DNA from 3 places in the Paenibacillus sp. 22594 genome. Region 1 is predicted to be linked to each of the others. Evidence: riboswitches for the same ligand, from Rfam matches in the RefSeq annotation. Region 1 holds a riboswitch; each other region holds the start of a gene.
What was found. Region 1 has a riboswitch for thiamine pyrophosphate ahead of ACTJKB_RS21235 (ABC transporter substrate-binding protein). Riboswitches for the same ligand answer to the same signal wherever they lie in the genome.

Region 1 (4,769 bases):
GCGCTTCGCGGCGGCCGGAGAGAGCAGACTGGACGCATGTTCAAGCAGATTACGTATACTTAACGGAGCCTTTTGCAGTTCCATGCGGCTGGCTTCAATCTTGGAGATATCCAGCAGATTATTGATCATTTGCAGCAGGTATTGGGCTGATTCCCGGATGACCTCCAGCTGAACCCGCTGCTCATCCGTCGCGCCTTCAGCCTCCAGCAGCTCGGTCATTCCCAAAATGCCGTTCATCGGCGTACGGATTTCATGGCTCACTGTAGCGAGAAACAAGCTTTTCGCCCGGTTGGCCCGTTCCGCCTCTTCCTTCATCGCCTTAAGACCGGCACTGTTCTTGGCGAGCAGCCGGTGCATCGTAATTAATTCATTGTTCATCGCGGAGAATTCTGCCAAGGCCTGTTCTTCTCTTTGCTGTCCCTGAATCACCTGATTAGAGAGCATCTCAATCGTCTCCCTCAGTTTCCGGATCTCTTGCTCATGGTCGGTCATTTCCTTCTCCCGCCTTCTATGTCAATTCTCTCGGAGTAACGCTTCGGGTATAAGACGCCCCGCTATCTCCAGCGCTCCCTTGGCATCGGGGGCATAGCCGTCGGCGCCCACTTTGCGCCATAACTCTCTGTCTATATTAAACGGCATTCCGCCGACCATAATCTTAATGTGGTTCAGTTCGGCATGCGTACGGATGGACGCGATCAGACGCTGAACCTCCGATACGTGAAAAGTCATGGTGATGGAGATGGCCAGCAGGTCAGCAGGCTGTTCCTTCAGATACCGGATCAAACCCTCTGCGGGCATATTGGAGCCCAGATAATAGGTGTTCCAGCCCTCCATTTCGAAGAAATCGGCCAGCATCCGCAGTCCGATCTCATGCAGTTCCTGGCCGACTCCGACCACCACCAGTGTTTTCTTTCCTTCCTGAGCCTGAATCCAACGCGGGTACAGCTGAGAAATAATGCTCTGGGTACAAGCTGTACAGTAATGCTCCTGAGCTACAGTAATGTAACCCAATTGCCATAGACGGCCAATCTCGTACTGACTGTTCTGGAAAATGTGCAGATAAAGATCATGAATGGGCACGCCTTCATCATGCAGCCCCAGTATAAATTCCGAAGCCTTGCGGCGTTCACCGTCCAGAAGCAGCTTCAGGTACTTCTCTGCCTCACGGTAATAGGGTTTGTCCGGTTGAAGAAAGGGCGGCACACTCTGCTCTTCGAGTGCATGGTGAATTCCCATATCCAGATAGCTTAGAATCAGATCTTTCTCCGGTGTCTCAACCCGTAAGCCTATGGCGTCCTTCATCAGTCCCAGATTGATCTGCAGATCCTTACCCGTGATTTTGTACTGTGCCAGCAGCACCTTCAGCCAGACAATATAATTAATAAATAGAAGCGGGCTGTCCAGCGCCACACTTTGCGCCAGATACCGTAAATGATATAGTGAATCCTGCTTGGTTCTTGCCATTCCGGAAGGGCCGAATCTTTGCCGCAACTCGGGCTGGCGTTCATACTGACGCAAAGTGACTTCTTCAGCCAACTGTTCCGCTAGCACCTTCAGCCGTTCTCCGGCATTTTGCTGATCAGTGAGCATAGGGTCACTCCTTTTTAAAACATAATTGTAAAGTATTAATCTTATTATATAACATATGGCAAGTCTACCCGGCGTGCCTGGCACAGCTTGGGCAGATTGCCGGAATCCGGGGCCGCTACTGGACAACCCCGAAGGGGACCGCTATAATACAGCGTAAGAACACAGCAACACCCATAACTTCATAGTACCAGGGGGGCTGGAATTGGCCGGCTGAGAGTGTATCCCACACAGATACTGACCCTTATACCTGATCTGGATAATGCCAGCGTAGGAATCACCATCCGCATTCAGCCGTTTTGGCTAAGCGGTCACCTAACGCAACTGCTGGCGTCCCGATCTTCGGGGCGCTTTTTTTTTGGTATGGACATCATCAGAGTTCGGAAGACTGGGTTAGCTGGAAGGAGAGAAGAATAGAAATGGGAGTCAAAAAAGTACTAATGCTCTGCATCAGCTGCATGCTGGTCATCGTCATGGCCGGGTGCGGCAGTAATACTGCCAATTCCGGCGGGAATAGCGCCGCTCCAGCCGGGGACAGCACCGCCGCGCCGGAAGCAACCGCAGCAGGAACGGACGCGCCTAAGGAACTGACTAAGATCAAGGTCGCGCTGGACTGGACGCCGAATACGAACCATACCGGCCTCTATGCAGCCAAAGAGCTGGGATATTACAAGGAGGAAGGCCTGGATGTAGAAATTGTACAGCCGGGTGCGGCGGGAGCCGACACGATGGTCACCTCAGGCGAAGCCGCTTTTGGCATCAGTGCCCAGGAGGCGCTCACCCTGGCCCGTCTGCAGGATGTGCCGCTCGTCTCGATCGCCGCCATCATCCAGCATAATACCTCAGGGTTTGCCGCCCCGAAGGACCGTAATATCAAGACACCAAAGGATTTCGAAGGCAAAACCTACGGCGGCTGGGGTTCCCCGGCTGAAGAAGCTGCCATGAAGGCGATCATGGACCCTGAAGGCGGCGATGTTAAAAAGGTGAAGCTGGTCAATATCGGCGAAGCCGATTTCTTCACCGCCGTGAAACGCGATATCGATTTTGCCTGGATATTCTACGCCTGGACCGGTATTGAAGCCGAGCTGCGCGGTGAACCGCTGGACATGCTGTATTTGAAGGATTACGCGCCTCAGCTGGATTACTACACCCCGGTCCTGACCACGAGCGAGAAGGAAATCGCTGAGCATCCGGAGCTGGTGAAGGCGTTCCTTGCAGCTACCTCCAAAGGTTATCAATATGCGATCGACAAGCCGGAAGAAGCTGCCGCCATCCTCTCGAAGGCCGTGCCGGATCTGGATCCCAAGCTCGTCCTGGCCAGCCAGAAATGGCTCAGCCCGAAATATACGGACGATGCCTCCAGATGGGGAGAGCAGAAAGCCGAGGTCTGGAAGAATTACGCCGACTGGATGTACGGCCTGAAGCTACTGGACAAACCACTGGATACCGCTTCAGCGTTCACGAATGAATTTCTTCCTGAGAACAAGTAGTCTTACACTGCAAGTTTTACAATACCCAACCTGAAAGGATCTGATTGATATGGCAAACACTCTGCTCAGCATTCAAGTCATTCCTAAAACTCCGAATAACGAGGATTCTATTCCTTATGTGGATAAGGCCATTGAGGTCATTCAGCAATCCGGCGTGAAGCACCAGGTGAATCCGCTCGAAACCACGATGGAGGGCGAACTCAGCGATTTGCTAGAGGTGGTACGCCAAATGCATGAAGCGCTGATCGCATCGGGCAGCCCCAGCGTCATCTCGCAAATCAAGATCGCCCATAACCCCAGCGGAATCAGCATGGATAAGCTGACGGAAAAATACCGGCCGTGAGATCGTACTGGAACCAAATCTGGCCGCCCCTTGTGGCGGTCATCTTTTTTCTGGGCGTATGGCAATTAGCGGTTTCCGTACTTCATGTCCCTTCCTGGATGCTGCCAAGCCCCGGCGACATCGCCCGCGAATCCCGGGGTAACGCTTCCGGTATCTGGGCGCATACGGCCGCTACGCTGCGGCTGACCTTGATCGGCTTCCCGATCGGAACAGGTGTGGGCCTGATTGTAGCTCTATCGCTGCATTTAGTACCCTGGCTGAAAAGAGCGCTGTATCCGCTGCTGATTCTCAGCCAGAATGTACCCTCCATCGCCCTCGGGCCGCTGCTGATTATCTGGTTCGGGTTCGGGCTGCTGCCCAAAATCGTACTCATCACACTCGTCTGCTTCTTCCCGGTTGCCGTTGCCGCCATGGGCGGGCTGGCCCAAAGCGACCGGATCATGATGAACTATATGAAAATGGCCGGGGCCAGCAAGTGGCAAATCTTCTCAAAGCTAGAGCTGCCCGGTTCTCTGCCAGCCCTGTTCTCCGGCCTTAAGATCTCCGCAACCTATGCAGTAATGGGCGCTGTGGTTGCCGAGTGGATCGGCGCAGACAAGGGAATTGGTTATTACATGCTGCTGCAGAAGGCCTCCTACCGCACAGACCGGATGTTCGTTGCCATCGTAATTATTGTTCTTCTTAGTCTGGTGCTGTTTGCCCTGATCGCACTTCTGGAGAAGTGGCTGGTACGCTGGAAGCCGCGCAAGACCTCTTGATACAGGCTATGCACACTTTACAGAATTGTCCCACCTACACTTCCCGGAAAGGGGATGAATGATTTGACAGCAGGCTATCCCAACTCGAACACCAGGGAACAGGTTTCCTTTGGGCACTTGCCCGAAACTCAAGCCTCGCCGCCCGCGCTGAACGTAAACTGCGTATCCAAGGCCTTCTTCCACCGCGGCCGCGAGACCCGTGTGCTCGACAATGTATCTCTAACGGTTGAGCCCCAGGAATTCGTCTCCATTGTCGGCCCTTCCGGCTGCGGCAAAAGCACCCTGTTCCACATCATCGGCGGCCTGGAGCTGCCTGATGCCGGAACGGTAAGCATGGGCGGTAAGATCGTAACCGGGCAGCGCGGAGAGATCAGCTATATGCCTCAGCAGCCTGCACTGTTCCCGTGGCGTACCATCGAAGACAACGTCCTTCTCGCCGGTGAGCTGAAGGGCGAACCAAAGGCCGAAGCACGGGCAGCCGCCCGCCACTGGCTGGACAAGGTCGGTCTGGGCGGGTTCGAACGCGCCTACCCGCATATGCTGTCGGGCGGTATGCAGCAGCGGGCAGCCTTCCTGCGTGCGCTGCTCGCA
Region 2 (4,769 bases), 390 kb from region 1:
GGATATCGTGCGAAATGCGCATGCTGCAGAATTTGGGACCGCACATGGAGCAGAAATGCGCTGTTTTGGCACCCTCGGCAGGAAGAGTCTCATCATGGTACTCCAGCGCCCGCTCTGGGTCAAGCGACAGATGGAACTGGTCACGCCAGCGGAACTCGAACCGAGCCTTGGACAATGCATTGTCCCGATCCTGGGCACCCGGGTGGCCTTTAGCCAGATCTGCAGCATGAGCAGCAATTTTGTAGGTGATAACTCCTTCGCGCACGTCATTCTTGTTAGGCAGCCCCAGATGCTCCTTGGGCGTAACATAGCACAGCATCGCTGTCCCAAACCAGCCGATCATCGCCGCGCCAATCGCCGAAGTAATATGGTCATAACCCGGGGCAATATCCGTGGTTAACGGACCTAGGGTGTAGAAAGGGGCTTCCTGGCAGAGCTCGAGCTGCTTGTCCATATTTTCCTTGATCTTGTGCATCGGCACATGCCCCGGACCTTCGACCATCACCTGAACATCATGTTTCCAGGCGACGGCTGTCAACTCCCCAAGCGTCTCCAGCTCAGCGAACTGAGCCTCATCATTGGCATCGGCGATGGAGCCCGGGCGCAGTCCGTCTCCCAAGGAAAAGGCCACATCATAAGTCTTCATAATCTCACAGATTTCTTCAAAATGTGTATATAAAAAGTTCTCTTGCTGATGTGCAAGGCACCAGGCCGCCATGATGGAGCCGCCTCGGGACACAATTCCGGTCATTCTTCCGGCAGTAAGCGGGATATACCGCTTCAGCACCCCGGCATGAATGGTAAAGTAATCCACACCTTGCTCCGCCTGTTCAATCAGCGTGTCGCGGTACAGCTCCCAGGTCAGATCCTCGGCTATTCCTTTTACCTTCTCCAGCGCCTGATAGATCGGCACTGTGCCGATCGGTACTGGTGAGTTGCGGATAATCCATTCGCGGGTGGCATGAATTTTTGCACCAGTGGAGAGATCCATAATCGTATCGGCACCCCATCGGGTCGCCCATCTCATCTTCTCCACTTCCTCTTCAATGGAAGATGAGACGGCGGAATTCCCAATGTTCGCGTTGATCTTAACCAGGAAGTTACGGCCGATGATCATCGGCTCACTCTCAGGATGGTTGATATTAGCCGGGATAATGGCCCGTCCGGCAGCGACCTCATCCCTTACAAATTCAGGCCGGGTATTCTCGCGAATCGCGATAAACTCCATTTCCGGTGTAATCATCCCCTGCCGCGCATAATGCAGTTGGGTGACATTGCGGCCCTCACGTGCTCTTAAAGGATTTCGCTTCAAGCCAGCGAACCCTTCTGCCGACGTCCGGTCTGCAGCTAATCCGGAATCTCCGGGCTGAACGGTTCTCCCGGCGTACTCCTCTGAATCCCCGCGCTCCGCAATCCAGCTTAAGCGGTGCGGAGGCAACCCTTTCCGAACATCGGTATCTTCAGCGGCATCGGTGTAAATACCACTGGTATCATAGACACGTAGCGGCGCATTGTCCTCTTCCCCCGCAACACCTTCGGTCCGGCTAAGATGGATCTCACGCATCGGAACCTGAATATCCGGACGCGAGCCCTCTACATACACCTTACGGCTTGCGGGAAATCCCGAAAGATCGACTTGTTCCTTTTTTGATGAATTTGACATTCTTATCTCCTCCTCATCGCTCTGTGAGCCATTCAGATAAGATCAGCACGCAGCAAAAAGCCGCTCCACCTGGAGCGGCTTTATTCATGAACAGCCCAATACGGCTGTGCTCAAAAAAGGTCCGGCTCCACTTTCCTACGCTGGTATGATCCAGATCAGGTTCAAGGGTCCGGGAATTCAATTTCCCCGTCTCAGCCTATTCAGGCTCCCCTAGTGGGTATCTTATCTAATTACATACAATCTAATTTAGAAGGTATATGTTGTCAATCAAAAAATTTGCTTAACCAGCATTGTCGTTACTTATCCAGCGTTTCGCTCCAGTCATGTACCATAGCGCCTTCCAGATATTTCTCGGCATCCATAGCAGCCATGCAGCCGGTTCCTGCAGCGGAAATTGCCTGCCGGTAACGGGTATCCTGAACATCCCCACAAGCGAACACGCCGGGAATGTTGGTTTCGGTTGTCCCCGGATTCACAACGATGTAGCCGTTGGCATCCGTAGTAATCTGACCGCCCAGGAAAGCGGTATTCGGTGTATGGCCGATAGCGACAAATACGCCATCTGCTTCCACGAGCTCCTCAAGACCCGTATCATTGTTACGGACGGTAAGTCCCTTTACCCCGGTATCCCCGAGGGTCACTTCAAGCGGCGTGCGGTTCAGTGCCCAGGCTACTTTGCTGTTCTCCCGCGCCCGGTCCTGCATAATCTTCGAAGCGCGCAGCTCCGGACGGCGGTGGACCAGGGTTACGCTGGAAGCGAACCGCGTGAGGAAGCTGGCTTCCTCCATTGCGGAATCGCCGCCGCCGACCACGACTATCTTTTTACCGCGGAAAAAGAAACCGTCGCAGGTTGCACAGGTACTAACCCCACGTCCGACATTCTCCTGCTCTCCCGGTATGCCCAGGTATCTTGCCGAAGCACCAGTTGATATAATCACCGACTCTGCTTCCAGTACACCCAGACCATCCACGGTTACTTTGAAAGGGCGCTGCGAGAAATCCACAGAATCCACCCAACCATTTTTAAATTGAGCCCCAAAGCGTTCTGCCTGCTTGCGCATGTTATCCATCAGATCCGGACCTAGAATACCTTCAGGAAAACCAGGAAAGTTCTCTACCTCTGTCGTCGTAGTCAATTGTCCTCCTGGCTGCAATCCTTCAATAACAAGGGGGCTGAGGTTAGCACGTGCCAGGTAAATCGCAGCAGTTAATCCTGCCGGACCTGTTCCGATTACAATTGTTTTGTACATTAGCAAGTCCTCCTTAGGGTCAGATATTTTCCGTAAATGGCGGCAAAATGTCTGCTGCCGCCCCGTCCTGCGTCAACCCGCATGCTTGATGAATACGCCGTGCGTACCGGCTTACCATGGAGACGGAAACGCCGTAATGCTGGGCAGCCTCACGGTAGGTAACCGGATGACCATGAAGCTTGGCAGTTAAATATTCCAGAGCCGCACACCAGCCCTCTGCATGCCGGAACAAGGGGACATCCGGGTAGAGGCGGGCTATGAACTGCTTCCAAAGGAGCTCAGCATCCCTCTTCTGGGCGGCATCCAATCTCCGGTCCATCACAGCAGCCATATGATCTATAATCCGCTGCCAATCTTCTTTCCACTCTGGCGGCCCTTTATGGCCTGGCACAACCGGTTCTTGAACGGCCCTCTGGATTACACTTTCCTCCGGACTGCCGCCGATCAGCCGCTGCAGACTGAGAAGCGCAGCCTCCTGCAGCGGTTCCTGCTCCGAGACTCCCTTCAGAACATCGGATATTTCATCGTCCTCAATCCAGCGCAGCGCTTCTGTCACCTGGAGCTTCGTGCCGGCATCACCGTAGCGCAGCGCCCAAAAGAACGAAGCGCGCAGCAGTGGATTATTCTGTACTTCTTCCGTGAAGCTGTTCGTATTGTTCTTCCACTGCTTCAACTGCTCCTGAAAAGGCAGCTGATAATTATAGCTTACCGGAGGCAGCGGCCTGCCCTCTGACTGTGCCAGCTGCATCTGGGACAGGAAAAATTTCGGCACTGCTGATTCCGGGTCCAGCCTGGCGGCCATCTGCCAGCAGCGTACAGCCTCAGTATGAAGCCCGCTGTTGCTGGCCGCCGCCGCGCAATAATGGTACAAACCGGCATCACCGCCAACCTCTTCATCCTTCAGCAGACGGCGGAAATGTCCATATGCAGTTTTGTGCTTGCCCAGTATGCCCATCGTTGTCGCCATTTTAAAAACATGCTCCTGATGAAAAGGCACTGTCGCTTCAAGCATACGCACCAATCCCGCAAGCTGGTCTTGATCGCCAGCATATTGCAGGAAAATCGCCATGTTGCAGAGAGCATGCAGGTTGCCCGGATCCTGCTTCAGCACTTCGCCAAGACATTCCTTGGCTTTGGCGAAGCGGCCCATATAGAAATAGGCAAGAGCCAGATTGTTATGCGCCGCCAGGAAGTCCGGAATATTCAGGACAATCTCTTCAAGCAGCTTTACCGCTTGCGGGAATTTACCTTCCTCCAAAAGACTCCGGGCTCTGTCATGCTCCACCACACCTTCCCGGCTGCGGATCCGGACTAGCGGAGCGGGCCGATTCAGCTCATACTGCAGCAGTTCCATCAGCTCTTCGGACTCGGCCAGAAACTCACCGCTTGCATCCTCTTGCAGATAGGTCACAAGACTGCGCTCCGCCTCTTCAAAGTTTTCCATATTAGCGTAGTTATTAGCCATATAGAAGTGGCACTCTGTCATAGACGGATCAATCTCTTCCAGAACATGAGTCAAGATGTCGTTGGAATCCTCGTATTTCCCCATCTCGGATAATATACCCGCCATATTGCAATGATTCACCGGGTTTTCCGGCTCATATTCAACAGCTTTGCGAAAATTCTTCAATGCCTTATCATATTGAAAGCGGTCCAATGACCGTACGGCTCTTTCAAAGAAAAAATTGGCATCCAGAGTGACGGGAATCACGTTACCATTCACCGCGTTATTCTCTGAAGTTCTCTCAATCATGGAAGCAAGGCACCTCCCTTTGTAAGCTTCCTTATCCTCACGAAAAATAGGAGAGCGGCAGCAAACACCTGCCCGGACTCCCACCTAAGTGCCGTCGTTTCCA
Region 3 (4,769 bases), on a different contig from region 1:
TAATGACGAGTTGCCTGCCCGGATCGGTCAGAAAGGACACGGCATACAATAGCTTTTCCACCGTGACCGTGAGTCCGGTTTCCTCCTGAATCTCCCTCTCCAGTGCAGCCTCCAGGCCTTCTCCGAATTCCATTTTTCCGCCGGGGCATTCCCAGCTGCCTGCTCCTATCACATCTGCAGCTGCCCGCTGTACGAGCAGGATTCTGCCTTGATGCAAAATGACTCCTTTGACCGCGACGATGATGCTCCGTGCATTTCTGGTCATATAACTTATGCGCCTCCTTATCCTATGGGTTAATCGCTCCGAATCTCATCTCGGATCTATACTTCACTAAATTATATCGGCCCTTTACGTCAAAAACGACTGTATTTTTGTTTGGACAGCCGGGAAGTGTGGTAAGTAACATAACGAAAGCGATTGTATAATTGATGATGCATAAGCCATCCTAATACGATGTGGTTACTTCAACAAAAGGTACACAGCGAAAGGAGAATGGATCATGCCAGAAAATAAGCAGACTACCAAAACCTTGCCTCCCCAGGTGCAGGATCATCAGCCCGGTATCGAGAGCGAGATGAATCCGCGCCCTGAATTTGAAACTTCCAGCTACAAGGCGGCAGGCAAACTGCTGGGTAAGGCGGCGCTCATTACGGGAGGCGATAGCGGTATTGGACGGGCGGTTGCCGTTCATTTTGCCAAAGAAGGTGCGGATGTGGTCATTTCCTACCTGAATGAGCATTCCGATGCCGAAGAGACCAAACGCCAAGTGGAGCAGGAGGGACGGAAGTGTATTCTGATTGCCGGTGACATCGGCGTAGAAGCGTTCTGCCAGGATCTGATCAACCGGGCGGTGGAGGGACTGGGCAAGCTGGACATCCTGATCAACAATGCGGCCGAGCAGCATCCGCAGGACAAGATCGAGGATATTACCTCCGAGCAGCTGGAGCGGACGTTCCGTACGAATATTTTCTCTATGTTCTATTTGACCAAGGCAGCTATGCCGCATCTGAAAAAGGGCTCCACAATCATCAACACGACGTCGATTACCGCGTACCGCGGCAGTCCGCAGCTGCTGGACTATTCGTCCACCAAGGGCGCGATTCTCAGCTTCACCCGCTCGTTGTCGATGAATCTGGCGGAAAAGGGTATCCGTGTGAATGCTGTCGCTCCGGGTCCGATCTGGACACCACTGATTCCATCCACATTTGATGCCAAAAAGGTCAGCGAGTTCGGCGGTACACAGCCCATGCAGCGTCCGGGACAACCGGAAGAGCTGGCGCCAGCCTATGTCTATCTGGCCTCGGATGATTCATCCTATGTCAGCGGTCAGGTAATGCATGTTAACGGCGGGGAAATTGTCAACGGCTAGAAGTTACTGTGCGGCCAGTCGGTTTCGGAAAATATAACGGTTCAAGAGCAGGCCCATGCGGTCTGCTCTTTTTTATGTCCCTTGCAAGCAGTGAAGCTTTCGGTAAAAGGGATAGCTTTTCCGAGGAATAATATGTTAATATGAACCACGTCAGCAACTGAATACAGCAATTGTCCCTAGGGGTGCCGCAAGGCTGAGACGAACGTGACGTTCGGACCCTTTGAACCTGATCTGGTTAAAACCAGCGTAGGAAAGCGGAGAATGAATGAACTGCAGCGGGGTTGTATTTCTTACACCCGTATTCCTGTACAAATTTATGACTGCCTCCTATCGCGGGGGCGGTTTTTTTGTGTTGCCCGTTTGTCGCAAAAGAGTGGAGCAGGAGGTGAAGAATTGGCGGAAATTCATTTGATCTCTGATGGGAAGTTGGAGCCGGGGCGGTTCGTCAGCCTGGCGGCCGCTGTGCATCCGCTCGTGGACTATATTCATCTGCGGGAAAAGCACCGGTCTGCCCTGGAGCTGCTGGGCATGGCAGAGCAGCTGATGCGTGCAGGAATCCCCGCATCCTGTCTGGTCATCAATGATCGGCTGGATGTTGCGCTTGCCGCCGGTGCAGGTGCTGTCCAGCTAGCCTGGCACAGCTTGCCGCCTGCAGCAGCCCGTGCAGCCGCTTCCGGTCTCCGGCTGGGAAGGTCAGTGCACTCCGCGGCAGAAGCCGCTGAAGCAGGCCGGCAAGGGGCGGACTTTTGCCTGTTCGGGCATATTTTCCCTACTGGCTGCAAGCCCGGTCAGCGGGGGCGCGGTTTGGCGCTACTGGAGGAAGCGGTCCGTAGCACCCGCATTCCACTGATTGCTATCGGCGGGGTGGAGCCTGGTAATGCAGGTCAGGTGATCCGTCACGGTGCTGCCGGGATTGCGGTCATGTCCGGCATTTGCGGAGCGGATGACCCTGTAGCTGCTGCCCGTGCTTACTGGTTGGCGCTCCAGGAGTCGTAAGATCTGTGTGTTTGAATGTACCGTGGGTGACCACGTGAAGGAGGTGAGAAGGCATGAATCTAATCATCAATGGCAAACCCGGAGTAGTTGCGGAAGACTGCCGGACCGTTGCCGATCTGTTAAACCGGCCTGAATGGAGCTTTCGGCTTGTGATCGTGGAACGAAATGGTGAGATTGTCAGCAAGGAGCATTACGGGGCGGTGGCATTATGTGAAGGCGACCGGCTGGAGCTGGTGCATTTTGTGGGCGGGGGCTGATGCCGTGAGGCTATCATAAAATATAAGAATTTATTTTCACGCTGTCGAATTTCATTACAGGAGGCGAGTTCATGTTAGATCCATTCGTGATTGGCGGCATTACGTTATCGAGCCGGCTGTTCATCGGCACCGGCAAATACAGCCGCAATACACTTATTCCCGAGGTGGTTTCAGCTTCAGGCTCACAAGTGATCACGGTTGCCCTGCGCCGTGTAGATCCGGAGAGCCAGGACAATATTATTAGCCATATTCCTTCCCATATGACTCTGCTTCCGAATACTTCGGGTGCGCGCAATGCCGAGGAAGCTGTGCGGATCGCCAGACTGGCCAGAGCCGCCGGCCTTGGTAATTGGGTCAAGATTGAGGTCATCAATGATCAGAAATATCTGCTGCCGGACAACCTGGAGACTATCCGGGCTACGGAAATACTGGCCGCAGAAGGCTTCGTAGTGCTGCCCTATATGAGCCCGGACCTCTCAGCCGCGCTGCGGATGCAAGCAGCGGGAGCCGCCGCCATTATGCCGCTGGGTTCACCCATCGGCTCGAACCGCGGCCTGCGCACCAAAGAGCTGCTGCGCATTCTCATCTCTGAGGTGGATCTTCCGGTGATCGTCGATGCCGGTATCGGCCGCCCCTCCGAAGCGGCAGAAGCGATGGAGCTTGGCGCATCCGCTGTGTTGCTCAATACGGCAATCGCTACCGCCCGTGATCCGCTGCTAATGGCAGAAGCCTTTCGCGAGGCGGTAGTTGCAGGCCGCAAGGCTTATTTGGCTGGACTCGGTCCAGTGGAAGAGACGGCTGTCGCGTCTTCGCCTTTGACCGGATTTCTGAAGTGACTCACAAGCTAACGGAAATGGGGGAGTAACATGAGCTTTTTTGAACCACTGACTCGTCTGGAGCAACTGCCTTACGAGAGCTTGTGGCGGGAGTACCGGGTGGAGGATGTGAAGCGGGCGCTTCTCAAGGATCGTCTGGATGAAAAAGACCTGCAGGCCCTGCTGTCTCCGGCTGCGGAATCTTGTCTGGAGGAGATGGCTCAGCGAGCGCAGCGGTTGACCCGTACGCATTTTGGGCATGTGATGCAGCTGTTCACACCGATGTACCTGGCTGATTTCTGTGTGAATCACTGTACGTATTGCAGCTTCAGCTCGATTTATGATTTTCCGCGAAAAAGATTGACTCTGGAGGAGGTCAGACAAGAGGCTATAGCAATCTCCTCCACGGGCCTGCGCCATCTTCTGATTCTGACCGGGGAATCGCGCAGGGAGAGTCCGGCCACATATGTGAAGGAATGCGTAGAAATTCTGCATGAGTACTTCTCTTCTGTCAGTATTGAGGTGAACCCGCTGTCCACTGAAGAGTATCGGGAGCTTAGGGAAGCGGGAGTGGACGGGCTGACCCTGTATCAGGAGGTCTACCACCAGGAAACCTACCGCAAGCTGCATGTGAAAGGTCCCAAAAGAGTCTACCGCAACCGTCTGGATGCCCCCGAACGGGGCTGTCAGGCCGGTTTCCGCTCTGTCAACATCGGTGCTCTTCTGGGCATGTATGATTGGCGCCAGGAAGCCTTCATGACCGCGATGCATGCCCGCTATCTGCAGGACAAATATCCGGAATGCGAAATCGGCTTATCCGCTCCGCGCTTTCGTCCGTATCTGGGCGAGTTCAACCCGGACAGCGATGTCACCGACCGTGCGCTGGTGCAGATTATTTTGGCGTATCGCCTGTTTCTGCCGCGCTCCGGCATAACCCTTTCCACCCGGGAGCCCGCCTCCCTGCGGGATCATCTGATCCATCTTGGGATCACCAAAATGTCGGCAGGTGTCTCCACCGAAGTAGGGGGACACACCCAGGATGGCGGGACTCCGCAATTCGAAATCTCGGATGAACGGAATGTGCAGGAGATCACGGATATGCTTCAGGCGGCCGGCCTGCAGCCTGTCTTCAAGGATTGGGACCTGCTGAAGCTACAGGCATAATAAGGGTTGCCGTGGCAAGAGTGCTAAAGTGCTAAGGTGCTAATTGTCAGAAAAGCATGCAGGAAATCTGGCGAGGCTGGAGAGTGTGAGAAGATCCGGTGGCGTTCATCAATCTCCATGAATGGAATCATCAAGCGAACCGTTTTCTTCTTTTGGAGTAGGGGCAG

Region 2: it holds a riboswitch for thiamine pyrophosphate, as region 1 does, so the genes downstream of both, thiC (phosphomethylpyrimidine synthase ThiC) here and ACTJKB_RS21235 (ABC transporter substrate-binding protein) in region 1, are expected to answer to the same signal.
Region 3: it holds a riboswitch for thiamine pyrophosphate, as region 1 does, so the genes downstream of both, ACTJKB_RS05250 (thiamine phosphate synthase) here and ACTJKB_RS21235 (ABC transporter substrate-binding protein) in region 1, are expected to answer to the same signal.

Annotation. Positions count from the first base shown of each region.
Region 1 is NZ_JBQENA010000007.1:11,510-16,278, forward strand. Features, by position in the region: gene ACTJKB_RS21225 (ATP-binding protein) at 1-492, opposite strand, end outside; gene ACTJKB_RS21230 (cobalamin-dependent protein) at 514-1,590, opposite strand; TPP riboswitch at 1,770-1,881, shown strand; gene ACTJKB_RS21235 (ABC transporter substrate-binding protein) at 2,007-3,077, shown strand; gene ACTJKB_RS21240 (thiamine-binding protein) at 3,127-3,420, shown strand; gene ACTJKB_RS21245 (ABC transporter permease) at 3,417-4,178, shown strand; gene ACTJKB_RS21250 (ABC transporter ATP-binding protein) at 4,233-4,769, shown strand, end outside.
Region 2 is NZ_JBQENA010000007.1:403,020-407,788, forward strand. Features, by position in the region: gene thiC (phosphomethylpyrimidine synthase ThiC) at 1-1,663, opposite strand, end outside; TPP riboswitch at 1,779-1,885, opposite strand; gene trxB (thioredoxin-disulfide reductase) at 1,960-2,913, opposite strand; gene ACTJKB_RS22800 (tetratricopeptide repeat protein) at 2,933-4,666, opposite strand.
Region 3 is NZ_JBQENA010000001.1:1,127,195-1,131,963, reverse strand. Features, by position in the region: gene ACTJKB_RS05260 (NUDIX hydrolase) at 1-265, opposite strand, end outside; gene ACTJKB_RS05255 (SDR family oxidoreductase) at 501-1,370, shown strand; TPP riboswitch at 1,539-1,640, shown strand; gene ACTJKB_RS05250 (thiamine phosphate synthase) at 1,764-2,366, shown strand; gene thiS (sulfur carrier protein ThiS) at 2,420-2,623, shown strand; gene ACTJKB_RS05240 (thiazole synthase) at 2,695-3,459, shown strand; gene thiH (2-iminoacetate synthase ThiH) at 3,490-4,602, shown strand.